Regions from separate parts of the Limnochorda sp. genome, predicted to be linked through region 1. Evidence: riboswitches for the same ligand, from Rfam matches in the RefSeq annotation. Region 1 holds a riboswitch; the other holds the start of a gene.

What was found. Region 1 has a riboswitch for cyclic di-AMP ahead of FWJ67_RS04765 (NAD/NADP octopine/nopaline dehydrogenase family protein). Riboswitches for the same ligand answer to the same signal wherever they lie in the genome.
Region 2: another riboswitch for cyclic di-AMP. It lies ahead of FWJ67_RS09200 (ABC transporter substrate-binding protein); the one in region 1 lies ahead of FWJ67_RS04765 (NAD/NADP octopine/nopaline dehydrogenase family protein).

The regions. Positions count from the first base shown of each region.
Region 1 is NZ_VSCV01000008.1:25,970-32,870, reverse strand. It holds gene rplM (50S ribosomal protein L13) at 27-473, shown strand; gene rpsI (30S ribosomal protein S9) at 489-890, shown strand; gene FWJ67_RS04770 (transglycosylase domain-containing protein) at 995-3,136, opposite strand; gene FWJ67_RS04765 (NAD/NADP octopine/nopaline dehydrogenase family protein) at 3,226-4,338, opposite strand; cyclic di-AMP (ydaO/yuaA leader) riboswitch at 4,445-4,590, opposite strand; gene FWJ67_RS04760 (FAD-binding oxidoreductase) at 4,804-6,219, shown strand; gene FWJ67_RS04755 ((Fe-S)-binding protein) at 6,216-6,901, shown strand, end outside.
Region 2 is NZ_VSCV01000028.1:12,255-19,155, reverse strand. It holds gene FWJ67_RS09215 (hypothetical protein) at 1-671, opposite strand, end outside; gene FWJ67_RS09210 (ABC transporter permease) at 834-1,679, opposite strand; gene FWJ67_RS09205 (quaternary amine ABC transporter ATP-binding protein) at 1,676-2,524, opposite strand; gene FWJ67_RS09200 (ABC transporter substrate-binding protein) at 2,521-3,525, opposite strand; cyclic di-AMP (ydaO/yuaA leader) riboswitch at 3,686-3,821, opposite strand; gene FWJ67_RS09195 (amidohydrolase) at 4,376-5,674, opposite strand; gene FWJ67_RS09190 (adenosylhomocysteinase) at 5,676-6,901, opposite strand, start outside.

The sequences.
Region 1 (6,901 bases):
TGCCGTAGGTGAGGAGGAGCTCGACCATGCAGGGCGTGACCCAGCGGACGGTGGTTCCCAAGAAGGACGAGATTGAGCGGAAGTGGTACGTGGTCGACGCGCGCGGGCAAGTCTTGGGCCGCCTGGCCAGCCGCATCGCCGCCATCCTTCGGGGGAAGCACAAGCCCTATTACACCCCCCACCTGGACACGGGGGATTACGTGATTGTGATCAACGCTGCGGACGTGGTGCTGACCGGCAAGAAGTGGGACAAGAAGAAGTACTTTTGGCACACCGGGTACCCCGGCGGCCTGAAGCAGCTGACCGCTCGCCAGATGCGGGAGCGGCATCCTGAGGCGCCCATCCGGCGGGCCGTGTGGGGGATGCTGCCCCACAACCGCCTGGGCCGCCAGATGATCAAGAAGCTGAAGGTCTACCCCGGGCCGGACCATCCGCACCAGGCTCAGAACCCCGAGCCGCTGCAGCTTTCCTAAAGGAGTGGGGTTGGTATGGCAGTCGAAGTGAGCGAGCGCACGTACGCCACCGGGCGGCGCAAGACCGCGGTGGCCAAGGTCTGGCTCATGCCGGGCACGGGCGAGATCCGGGTCAACGGGCAGACCGTCAGCCAGTACTTCGGGCGGGTGACCCTGGAGCGGGAGATCCTCCGTCCCTTCCAGGTGACCGAGACCGAGGGGAAGTTTGATGTCCAGGCCCGGCTCCTCGGCGGGGGCGTGGCCGCCCAGGCCATCGCCCTGAGGCACGGCATCGCCCGGGCGCTGAGCAGCCTGAACCCCGAGTTCCACACGCCGTTGAAGCGGGCGGGCTTGCTCACCCGGGACCCGCGCATGAAGGAGCGGCGCAAGTACGGCCTCAAGAAGGCCCGGAAGGCGCCCCAGTTCTCCAAGCGCTGAACCTGGGCCCTGCTGGCTTGCTCTCATCCTTTGGCCGTCCGTTTTCGTGGCCGTCCGTCGCCGCGGCGGTCCGGTGGCGCGCTGGTGGATCCGCGGGCTGTTCCTCAGGGTGTCTCGGGGGAAGCCTCCGCCTCCGGCCCCTCCTCCGGGAGAAGGAGGCGGCGCAGGAGGTCGGAAAGGCTCCCGGGGCGCCGGGGCAGCCCGTCATCGCGCTCGGACGCCGCCCCAGGGGCCTGGGGGCGGGGGGCCTGGGGAAGGAGAAGGGGGAAGAGGGAGCCGGAGCGGGGCCGGCCAGGCTCCGCGGCGACGGTCACCTCGCCCCGTTCGAAGGCCGCGCGGCTGGCCGGCAGCCCCTCCCCTTGGGGCGCGCCCCAGGTGCAGGGCGCGTACCGGCTGGGCACCTGGCCCCGGAGGAGGGCGTGAGGTTGGGCCCGGGGGCAGCGCTCGCTCGCCCGCAGGCCGGTGAAGGGATCGATGAGCACGTCGGGGACCACCCCCGGGGGCGGGGTGAAGGCCTGGACCGGCCGGTGGGCCAAAGCCCGGGTGATGAACCGGCCCCACAAGGGGGCGGCCAGGGTTCCCCCGCCGCCGGCGATGGGCGAGCCGTCGTCGTTGCCCAGGTAGACGGCCGCCACCAGCTCCGGCGTGTACCCCACAAACCAGGCATTGACCAGATCGTCGCTGGTCCCCGTCTTCCCCGCGGCCGGCCGACCGGGCCACGCCGCGGTCCCCGTGCCCGTCTCCACCACGCCCCGGAGCATGTCGGTGATCAGGTAGGCGATCTGTGGGCTGAGGACCAGGCGGGGGTCCGGCTCCTCCTCGATCCAGACCCGGCCTTGAGCATCTTGGACTCGGATGATGCCGTGGGGTTCCACCCGGTAGCCGCCGTTGGCGAAGACCGCATAGGCGGCGGCCAGCTCCAGCGGCGTGACGCCCTCGGCCAAGGCGCCCAGCACCAGGCCCAGGTGGCGGTCGGCGTCGCCGATCCGGGAGAGACCGAGCCGCCGGGCCATCTCGATCCCCGCCTCCACCCCGATCTGACTCAAAAGCCACACGGAGCCGTTGTTGAGCGAATCGACCAGGGCCTGGCGAAGGGTGACCGGGCCCCAGTACTCATCCTTGTAGTTCTCCGGGGCGTACTCGCCGAACCGGTGGGGCCGGTCGTCCACCAGCCAGTTGGGCTGCCAGCCCTGTTCCAGGGCGGCGGCGTAGATGATCGGCTTCAGCGCGGACCCGGGCTGGCGGACGGCCAGGGTCGCCCGGTTCCACTGGCTCTCCCGGTAGCTGCGGCCGCCCACCAGGCCCAGGACTCCTCCTGTCTGGGGGTCCAGGGCCACGATGGCGCCCTGGTGCTCGCCCAGGATCCCCTCCATGGCCGCTTGCACCTGGGGATCGATGGTGGTCTGGACCACCAGCCCGCCGTACCGGACCAGGTTGGAGCCCAGCCGCCGGACGAGTTCAGACCGGATCCAGTCGGTAACGTACCGCTCGCCCCCGGAGGGCCGTTGGGCCAACTGGAGGGGGGCTTCCCGGGCGGCGGCCGCCTCCTCCCGGGTGACGTAGCCGTCCTCCACCATGCGGTCCAACACGTAGGCCTGCCGGGCTAAGGCACCGTCCAGGTTGCGGAAGGGTGAGTACAGGTAAGGCCCCTGGAGGATACCGGCCAAGAGCGCGCTCTGGCCCAGGTGAAGCTGTTCGGGCGGGCGCCCGAAGTAGGTCCGGCTGGCCGCGTCGACGCCCACCGCCCCCTCGCCGAACTCGTACCGGTTGAGGTACATCTCCAGGATCTCCTCTTTGGAGAAGCGCTGCTCCAGGAAGAGGGCCAGGACCATCTCCTGGACCTTTCGGCTGAGGGTCTGCTCGGTGGTGAGGAAGAGGGTGCGGGCCAGCTGCTGGGTGATGGTGCTGGCCCCCTGGACGATGGACCCGGCCCGCAGGTTGGCCCAGATGGCCCGCCCGATGGCGATCAGGTCCACCCCGCGGTGCTGGTAGAAGCGCTTGTCCTCCGCGGCCACCACCGCCTGCTGGAGGTGTAGGGGCACCTCATCCAACGAGACCCGTCGGACGGCGCCCCAGCCAGCGTACGCAAAAAACTGCCCCTCCCGGTCCAGAAGGACGGCCGCCTGGGGCGGCGCGTCCGGGTCCAAGCCAGCCACCAGACGGTAGCTGTTGACCACCACCAGCACCAGGACCAGAAGGAGCAGGATCAAAACCCCGAGTCCGATGCGTCGGAACCAACGGATCATGGCAGTGGCGGGCCTCGAACGGCCTCGCCCCTACCTTGCGACAGGGAACGGGAGCCTATACGAAGCTCACGTGTTCCGGCGCCCTTGGGTCAGCCTTCCATCCCCGCCCGGTGGGCCTGAGGGGCGAAGCCCAGCTCCACCGTGCGCCGGATGGCTGCCGGGCCCAGACCCGCCAAGCCCAGACTCTCCACCGTACGGCCGGTGGCGCTGTACTCCACCCGGTGGAGGCACTCAGCCATCCGGACCAGGGACTCCATGACGGCCATGGGCAGGCCCAGGGCCTTCCCCAGGGAGACCATGGGGACCAGCCCCGTGGGCACATCCTCCGTCAGGTAGCGGTGCCGGTCGGTTTGGGGGGCCTTCAGGCCCCGGTAGGACCGGTTGGCCTGAATGGACTCGTAGAGGTTCCGGCCGTCGACACCGTACGCCTTCCGCAGCCACTGGCGGGCCGACAGGACCTCCACCCCCAACCGGGCGGCCAGGTCGGTCCGCTCCCGGTCGGCCTCTTCCATCACCGCCGCCACCCCGGGGGTGATCCCTTCATGGTAGTGGTCGAAGGGGAGGCCTGCCTGAACCCGGCCCAAGTTGAGCAGGAGGGGCGCGGGGTGGAAGATGGCGCCGATATTCTGCAGGCTCGTCTCCAACACGTTCCGGGCGGGCACGAAGGCCGGGTGGATCTTCTGCAGCAGCTCGACGACCCGCCGCGTCTGGTGGGCCGGCACCGCCGCCACCCGGACCCGCTGCTTGATCTGGTAGATCCGCGCGGTCCCCGGCGCCTCGACACGACTGGCCATGAGGAAGGTCTCCGCCTCCGCCACCACGTTGGGAAGGCCGGCAGCCGCCAGAATCCGGGCCACCTCCAGGGCCCCGCCCGTCCGGCCGGGGTGGAGGAGGACCACCTGCTCGGGCGAGAGGTGAGGAACCATCCGGTAGGCCAGGGGCCGGTGGGCCGTGGCCGGTGTCACCACCATCACCAGGTCGGCCCCGTCCAGGGCCTCATCGATGTGGGTGGTCACCTGCAGCCGCACGTGGCCCGAGACCACACCCTCGAGGGTCAGCCCAGAGCGGAGGGGCATCAGAGCCTCGGCCGAGCGGTTGAAGAGCCGGACCTGGTGCCCTTGCCAAGCCATCCAACCGGCCATCGCCTGACCGCCATGGCCGGCGCCCAGCACGGCGACGCGCAGAAAGTCCCGGTGAGGCATGCCACAACCTCCTCACATCACAGGATGGGCCCCGGTTGACCACGCAGGGAGTTGGCTGAGAGACCTCCGTGCAGGTGCCGCCACGCGGCAGGTGACGACCAACCAGCCGCACTCCCTTGCAACGCTTGCGGGGTTAGCTGACGGGTTCGGGCGGCAAGAGTTCGCCCTTCCCCGGCCCAGGCCGGAGATTCACCCCGAAGAGGTTGGGTCCCCCGCTCGCACCCGTGGGGCGCGATTCAGCGATTCAGCTGGTCTCGAGGCGGGTTATGCACACCCAATTATACGGAAACCCCTCCAGGAGATGCAACCCGGCCTCACTCCCCGGGCCAAGATCGGTCCCGGCGCGGGTGCGCCCGGCGGGTTTCAGGCTGCAGGCCCCCGGCCGCCCGGCGCGGAACCAGAGGACAGAAGACGGCGAAAGGGCTGGCACCCCGGCGGCGCCGGGGAAGGGAGAGGAGTGCGTGCATGCTCGACCCGCGGGTTGTGGATGAGCTTCGGGCCATCGTCGGCCCCGCCTGGGTCTTGGACAGCGAGGCGGACCGGGCGGCCTACGCCTACGACGGGGCCCCTGGGTACCGGTCCCTGCCCGATGCGGTGGTCTTCCCTGGGGCGACGGAGCAGGTCCAGGCGGTGGTCCGGCTGGCCGCCCGGGAGGGGATCCCCCTCCTCCCCCGGGGCCAGGCGACCAACCTCTCGGGCGGGACGGTCCCTGTGGAGGGCGGCATCGTCTTGGTCATGACCCGGATGAACCGGATCCTGGAGCTGGACCGGGAGAACCTGACGGTGACGGTGGAGCCAGGGGTGATCACGGCCCAGCTCCAACGGCAGGTGGAGGCGGAGGGTCTCTTTTACCCGCCCGATCCGGGGAGTGTGGCCGTCTCCACCATCGGCGGGAACGTGGCGGAGAACGCCGGGGGCCTGCGGGGGTTGAAGTACGGTGTCACCGGCGATTACGTCATGGGCTTGGAGGCGGTGCTGGCCAACGGTGAGCGGATCACCACCGGGGGCAAGAACGTCAAGGATGTGGCCGGCTACGACCTGACCCGGCTCCTGGTTGGCTCGGAGGGGACCTTGGCCATCATCACCCGGATCATCCTCCGGCTGATTCCCCTGCCGCCGGCCCGCCAGGTGGCCCTGGCTGTCTACACCCGCCTGGAGGAGGCGGCTCGGAGCGTGGAGCGGATCATCGCCGCCCGCATGCTCCCCGCCACCCTAGAGTTCCTCGATCAGGGCACCATCCAGGCGGTGGAGGCCTTCGCCCGGGTGGGTCTTCCCACTGACGCGCAGGCCGTCCTCCTCATCGGCCAGGACGGTCCGGAAGAGCAGGTGGCCAACGACATCGCCGCGGCGGCGGCCATCTGCCGGGAGGCGGGGGCGGTCCGGGTGGAGGTGGGCGCCAGCCCTGAGGAGGGCGACCGCCTGATGGCGGCCCGCAGGGCAGCCCTTTCCGCCCTGGCTCGGATCCGCCCCACCACCATCCTGGAGGACGCCACCGTGCCCCGGGCCCGCCTGGTGGAGATGCTCCAGGCCATCCAGGAGGCGGCGGCCCGGCACCGGGTGACCATCTGCACCTTCGGCCACGCGGGCGACGGCAACCTCCACCCCACCTGCCTCACCGACGAGCGGGACCGGGAGGAGATGGCCCGGGTGGAGGCTGCCTTCGAGGACATTTTCCGGGCGGCCATCCAACTGGGCGGGACCATCACCGGTGAGCACGGGGTGGGCCTGGCCAAGCAGAACTACCTGGAGTGGAAGGTCGGCCCCGCGGGGATGGCGGCCATGCGGGCGATCAAGGAGGCTCTGGACCCCCAGAACCTGCTCAACCCGGGGAAGATCTTGCCCCGCCAGCGCCCCCGTCGCCTGGTGGTGAGGCAGGGATGAGCGGGCCGCTCAAGCTGCGGGATCCCGAGACCCTCCGGCTCCCCCTGGAGGCGGCGGTCCAGTGCATGCGGTGCGGCTTCTGCCTGGCCGCCTGCCCGACCTACCAGGTGACAGGCTTGGAGACCCAAAGCCCCCGGGGGCGGATCCACCTGGTCCGCTCGGCCGCGGAAGGGTGGCTGGATCCGGCGGCCATCCTCCCCGCGTTGGACCTGTGCATCGGCTGCCGGGCCTGTGAGCCTGCCTGCCCGGCCGGGGTCCCCTACGGCCAGATCCTGGAGGCGAGCCGGGCGGAGCTGGAGCCCCGGCGGCCCCGCCCCTGGCTGGAAGGGGTTGCCTGGCGGGTTGTTCTCCGGGGCCTCTTGGGCCGCCCCTGGGGGCTCCGCCTGAGCCGGTGGCTCTACCGCCTCTACCGCGCCCTGGGGCTCCAGGGCCTGATCCGTCGGACGGGGGTCTTGGAACGGCTCCTGCCGCCCTTGGGTGAGCTGGAGGCCTCCCTGCCCAGCCCGGAGCGGGCGGACGGGCCCGCCAGGGGGAAGGCCCCCTTGGGGAACGGTCCACGGGTCGCCTTCTTCTCCGGGTGTGTGCAGGCCATCGCTCTGGACCACGTCAACCAGGCGGCCATCCGGGTTCTGGAGGCGGCGGGCTGCCAGGTCCTCATCCCGCCCGGCCAGGGGTGCTGCGG
Region 2 (6,901 bases), on a different contig from region 1:
CCGGCCACGCCGATCCACGCCCAGGTGGGCAAGCCCGGGACTTCGTGGAAGCGGCGTACATCCCGGATCCAGCCGGGCAGGCGGGCGATGTCCCGCCAGCGGAACCCTTCCCGCTGGCCCAGGCTGATCCAGGCCTTGCCCTCTTCCCCCTGGGCGTCGTAGAGCGCGGCGAGGTAGGTGCCCGCCGCTGGGAGGCGGAGCTGGGTCTTGGCGACGATGCGGGACCGGGTGCCCGTGACGGGTTCATGGAAGGGCTCAGGAGGCCCGGTGGGGATGACGGTGAGGGCCCCGCCGGCCGTTCCCTGAGGCGGCGCCACGGCCAGCTCCTCGGGCGGGTCCGGAAGCCCGGGGCCGAAGAGGACCAGCACCGGCGCCGCAAGTTTCCGCCGTGGTTCCTCCGGCACCGCCAGCCGGACGGCGACCTGCCGGGGCCGGTCGTTCTCCAGGCGGACCCAGGCGTGGGGTGTTTCGGGGGTCAGCTCGATGTAGATCACGTGGGAGACAGCCGGGTTGGCGATGGTGATGGTTGAGTCGGGATCGGCGGCCCGGGGCCCCGGAAAGAGGGGCCGGTGGGCCGAGGCCGCGCCAGAGAGGGCCAGGGTCAAGGCCAGGACCAGGGCGTGGGCCAGAAGCGAGGCGCGGCTGAGCTTCCATGTGGGCCTGAAGGGCATTCCAGAGCCTCCCGGGGTGGTATGCCTCAGGAGGATCGATTCGATACCGGGTGACAGGAGGAGTGGGAGCCCGTTTGGCGCCCCGGAGCTGGGTGCTCCGGGGCGTCAGCTGGCGTGAAGGCTGGCTCGGACCGGAGGCCAGGCCCAGTCGGTAGCAAGGCCTCAGGGCACGCCGGGCGTTTCCCACCGCCGGGCGAAGGCTTGGGTGAGCCGGTCCATGACGATGGCCAGGGCGACGATGGCCAGACCCGCCTCGAAACCCCGGCCCACGTCGATCCGGTTGATGGCGAGAAGCACCTCCTCGCCCACGCCCCGGGCCCCGATCATGGAGGCGATGACCACCATGGAGAGGGCCATCATGGTCGTCTGGTTGACGCCCGCCAGGATCGATGGCATGGCCAGGGGGAGGCGCACCTCCTTCAGAAGCTGCCACCGGGTGGCGCCGTAGGCGAGGGCTGCCTCCTGCACCTCCGGCGAGACCTGGCGGATGCCCAAGTTGGTCAGCCTGATGACGGGCGGCGTGGAGTAGATCAGGGTGGCCAGCACCGCCGGCACCTTCCCCAGGCCGAAGAGCATCATGGCCGGGATCAGGTAGACGAAGCTGGGCATGGTCTGCATGGCATCCAGGACAGGCTGGAGGGCTGCATTGGCCCAGCGGGATTCGGCCATGAGCACCCCCACGGGGATGCCGAGCAGGAGGGCCAAGACCACCGAGGCGATGACCACCGCCAGGGTCTCCACCGCCAGGGGCCAGAGGCCAAAGGCGACCACCATCACCAGCAGGGACCCCAGGATAAGGGAGAGGCCGGGCCGCCGGGTGAGCGAGTAGGCAGCGAGTATGGTGATGGCCACCGCTGCCCACCAGGGGAGCCACTCGAGCCCCGCCTGGATGCGCAGGAGCAGGGCGAGGATCCCGGCCGAGATCCCGTCGAAGAGCGCCCCGTAGCTCAGGAGCAGCCAATCAACGAAGGCATCGATCCAGCCGGCCACATGGAACTCAGGCATCAGGAGACCACCTTCTCCCGCTGGGTCTGCTTCTTCCGGCCGGGCAGGTCCTGGGCGTGGACGAAACGGGCCACGTACTCGTTGGCCGGGTGGGCCAGGATTTCGTCGGGGGTGCCCACTTGGACGAAGGAGCCGGAGCGCATCACCGCCATCCGGTCGCCCAGGCGGACCGCCTCCCGGAGGTCGTGGGTGACGAAGAGGATGGTCTTCCGCATCTCCGCCTGGAGCCGGAGGAGCTCGTTCTGCATGTCCGTTCGGATCAGGGGGTCCAGACCGCTGAAGGGTTCATCCATGAGGAGGATGTCGGCGTCGGTAGCCAGGGCCCGGGCGATGCCCACCCGCTGCTGCATGCCCCCGCTCAGGGCGCTGGGAAGCTTCTCCTCCCAGCCCTTCAAGCCCACCCGGGCCAGGACCTCCAGGGCCTTGGCCCGCCGCTCGGCCGGGGGCACCCCCCGGAGCTTTAGGCCGAAGGCGACGTTCTCCAGCACCGTCTTGTGGGGGAGAAGGCCGTAGTGTTGGAAGATCATGGCCACCTTGGTCCGGCGGAAGTGGGTCAAGCCGGGGCCGTCCAAGGCCGTCACGTCCACCCCGCCCACCTCCACCCGGCCCCAGGTGGGCTCAATGAGGCGGAGGAGGGAGCGGATGAGGGTCGACTTGCCGCTTCCCGACAGACCCATCACCACGAAGATCTCCCCCGGCGCCACGGTGAAGGAGAGGTCTCGCACGGCCGCCACCGCGCCCGCCTTCAGGGCCTCAGGGAAGGTTTCGGGACGGTCGCACGTGCGGAGGATCCGTTCCGGGCCGAAGAGCTTCCAGAGATGGCTCACCCGTATGGCTGGCGTCGTCATGCGCCATGCGCCTCCAAAGCCGCCTCAACCCGCCGGGCCGTCTCCTCGTCCACCCAGGCCCGCCAGACCTCGGGGTACTCCCGGAGGAACCAGACGGCTGTCGCTTCCATGGAGCCCTGGGTCTCGTTCAGGAAGGCCAGGGCCCGGTTGGTGTGCTCCAGCTCCGTCTCGTAGCGGGAGAGGAAGGCGTACACCTCCGGGTCCTTCTCAGGCAGGTCGGCGTTGACCAGGATGAGCACCTTGGAGAAGGGGTAGGCGCAACCGTAGTCCGTCGCCCAGCACTCGTCGGTGTAGGGAGGCTCTTCCAGGAGGGTCATGTCGTACTGGCCGATAACCCACGTGGGCTCCCAGTAGTAGCCGAACCAGGGCTGGCCCCGCCGGTAGGCGGCGGCGATGGTGGCGTTGAGGGCCGCCTGGGACCCGGGGGAGAAGGCGGTGAAGACCTCGTCCAGGCCGTAAGCCTTCAGCTTGGCCCGGTTGATGTCGCTGCAGACCCAACCAGGGGGACAGTTGTAGAACCGACCCTTGCTAGGGTTCTCCGGGTCACGGAAGAGCTCCCAGTACTTGGCCAGGTCGGTGACGGAGCGGACGTCGGGCATCATGGGCTCGATGCCCCGCTCCGGGTCGCCTTCGACCATGTAGGTGGGCACGTACCAACCCTGGGGCGCATCGGGGAAGTTGGAGCCCAGGTTGAGGACCCGGCCGCTCTCCAGGGCCTGCTCCACCGCCTCCCGGATGTTGTCGATCCAGACCTCCATGTAGGCGTCGATGTCGCCTCGCACCAGCCCGTGCAAGAGGGGCAAGGTGTCGCCAAAGATGTAGTCGACGGGACGGCCGTAGCCGTGCTCCACGATGAAGCCGGCCACCCGGTTGTGGAACTGGATGCTTTCCCAACTGGCATCGGCAAAGACAATGGGTTCCTGGCCTGCGGCCAGGGCAGACGCCGGCCAGGCCGCGGCGATGAGGAGCGCGGCCAAACCAGTGGTCAGAAGCGTGCGCATCAGGATCCCCCTCCGTGATCTTGGGGCACGGACAGATCAGCCATCCGCCCCCTCACGGCGCCGTGGGATCATGCTGGCAGCGTCAGGTCGGGAAAAAACAACCCGAGGTGCGGAGGGCCTCGGGAGACGGCACGCGGATCGTGTGCCTGGATGGGAAACCCAAGACTCTCCACTGCTGCCTACGGGGTTAGCTGACGGGCTCGGGTGTGGACTGCCCTACCTCCTTCCGGAGGATTCGCCCCAGAAAGGTGGTTCCCCCGCTTCTCCCCTTGGGGAGAATTCGGCGCCTGACACGTCTGGCCCGACGCATCGGGCCCGTGCTTGACTGGGAGTATACCACATCCTTCCCAGCCCTCCAAGGTTCGCCTCCGGGGATGAGGCCGTGGGAGGCCAGGGTCGCGCCGGAGAGGGGGGCTGGCCCCGCCCATTCGTAGTTCAGCCCGAGCATCCACGCGAAAACGGCCGCAAACGTGACCTGAGGCGGGTGTGGGTTTGTTCGGTTGGGACATAGGGTGCCCACGGAAAGGAGCGATGCGATTGTCGAGGCCGCTTTCCAGACTGGCCTTCTGGCTGGTCGTGATCGGGTGGATCCTGATCATCGGCGGGGTGGCGGAAGGCATCGACCTCCTGGTCAGTCCTCCCCCCGGTGGTCTGGGTGCTCTCCTTCTGGCACTGCTAGAAGGTCCCTTCACCCACATCGGTCTCGGATTGGCGCTCTTGGCGCTATCCGAACTCCTCCGCGAACGAAGAACCTAGCCCAGGTGTAGGCCGAGAGGCGTGGAAGGTGCCCGCCCTGGCGTCACGGCCAGGGCGGGCGGGAAGATTGGGTCCTCGACGGATCGACCGGGCCCTAGGCCCGGGCGATCCGCTGCGCCCGTTGCCGCACCTCGTGTAGGACCCGCTCCTCATCCACCGTCTTCAGCTCGCCCCGCTCCATGAGGAGCTCGCCCGCCACCACCACCGTCTTCACGTCGGCCCCCTTGCCGCTGTAGATCAGGTTGGCCGCGGGGTCAAAGAGGGGTGTCCAGTGGGGCCCCGAGGTGTCCACCAGGATGAGGTCCGCCTGGTAGCCGGGGGCGATCCGGCCCACGTCCGCGAAGCCCAGAGCCTCCGCCCCGTAGACCGTCATCATCTCCAAGCAGGTGGCAGCAGGAAGGGCTTGCGGCGCTTCCTCCATCTTGGCCAGAAAGGCGGCCAGCCGGGTCTCCTCCAGCATGTCCAGGTCGTTGTTGCTGGCGGTGCCGTCGGTTCCGATGGCCACCAGGACTCCTGCCTGCAGCATCTTCTGGACCGGCGCCCGGCCGCTGCCCAATTTCATGTTGCTGGTGGGGTTGTGGGCCACTTTCACCCGGTGCTCCCGCAGGAGCTCCACGTCCCCGTCGGTCACGTGAACGCAGTGGGCGGCCAGGGTGGGCACCTGGAAGACGCCGGCCCGCTCCGCCACCTGGATGGGGGTGAGGCCGTGCTGGGCCAGGCTCTCTTCCACTTCCTTGCGTGTCTCCGAGAGGTGGATGTGGATGGCCAGCCCCAACTCCCCGGCCAGCTCCGCGGCCCGGCTCAGGCCCTGGGAGGCGGTGTAGGGGGCGTGGGGCCCCACCATGATGCGGATCCGCCCGCCCGCTTCGCCGTGCCAGGTGGCGGCCAGTTCTCGGACCGTCTGGAGCCGGGCTTCGAACGCCTCTCCGTCCACCAGTCCCGGGGCCAGGGCGGCCCGGATGCCACTCTCCGCCACGGCCCGAGCCGTCTGATCCTCAAAGAAGTACATGTCGGCGAAGGCGGTGGTGCCGCCCCGGATCATCTCAATGATGGCCAAGAGACTGCCCCAGTAAATGTCCTCCGGCGTCATCCGGGCCTCCGCCGGCCAGATGGCCTCGGTGAGCCAGGGGTGGAGGGCCATGTCGTCCGCGTAGCTCCGGAGCAAGGTCATGGCCGCGTGGGTGTGGGCGTTGACGAAGCCCGGCAGGACCAGGTGGCCGGTGGCATCGATCACCTCCGCCTCCCGGGCCCCGGTCTCCTGGCTGGGTGTTGGCTGATCGGGCTGGGACGGCCGCACGTCGGTGATGCGGCTCCCCTCGACAACGATTTCCAAGCCTTCGCGAAAGCCTTCAGCGGCGCCGAGCCAGACCCGCCCGCCGCGAATCACCTTCATCTCACTGCCAGCTCCTTAGGTAGGCTTCTTGCTCGGGGGTGAGGCTGTCCAGGTGGATCCCGCCCGCCTCCAGCTTGAGCCGGGCCACCTGCTCGTCGATTTCCCGGGGAACGGGGTGGAAGCCGGGCCCCAGGCTCTCGTAATGGGTGTTGACGTACTCCATGGCCAACGCCTGGAGGGCGAAGGAGAGGTCCATGATCTCCACCGGGTGCCCGTCGCCGCAGACCAGGTTGACCAGCCGCCCCTCGGCCAGCAGGTAGAGGCGCCGGCCGTCGACCAGCTGGTACTCTTCGATGCCGGGGCGGACCAGGCGCTTCCCCGTGCTCAGGGCGGCCAGGTCCGGCTTGGAGATCTCCACATCGAAGTGGCCCGCGTTGGCCAGGATGGCCCCGTCCCGCATCACCTCCAGGTGGGGGCGGGCGATGGCTCCCTTGCAGCCCGTGGCGGTGACGAAGAACTGGCCCAGAGGCGCCGCCTCCCGCAGGCTCATCACCTCGAAGCCGTCCATCTGGGCTTCGATGGCCTTGATGGGGTCCACTTCCGTGACGATCACCCGGGCTCCCAGCCCCTTGGCCCGCAGGGCGATCCCCTTGCCGCACCATCCGTACCCCACGACCACCACCGTGGCCCCGGCGATCACCCGGTTGGTGGTGCGCATGATGGCGTCCCAGGTGGACTGGCCCGTCCCGTAGCGGTTGTCAAAGAGGTACTTGCAGTACGCGTCGTTGACGCCCAGCATGGGGAAGGCGAGCACCCCGTCCCGGGCCATGGCCTTCAGGCGAAGCACCCCCGTGGTGGTCTCCTCACAGCCGCCCCGCACCCGGCGGGCCAGGTGCTTGGCGTCGGTGTGGAGGAGGTGGACCAGGTCGCCCCCGTCATCGATGACTAGGTGGGGCTCCGTCTGGAGCACCTGCATGATGAAGTGGCGGTACTCCTCGGGGGTGCAGCCTCGCTTGGCGAAGACGGCCACCCCCGACGCGGCCAGGGCAGCGGCCACATCGTCCTGGGTGGAAAGGGGGTTGGAGCCGGCGATGGCCACCTGGGCCCCGGCGGCGGCCAGCACCTGGGCCAGGTACGCCGTCTTCGCTTCCAGGTGGAGGCAGATGCCCACCTGGAGCCCAGCCAGGGGTTTCTCGTTCTCGAATCGGGCCCGCACCGCGTTGAGGACGGGCATGTGTTGCCGCGCCCAGTCGATCTTCAGCTTCCCTTGCTCGACCAGGTCTCGGT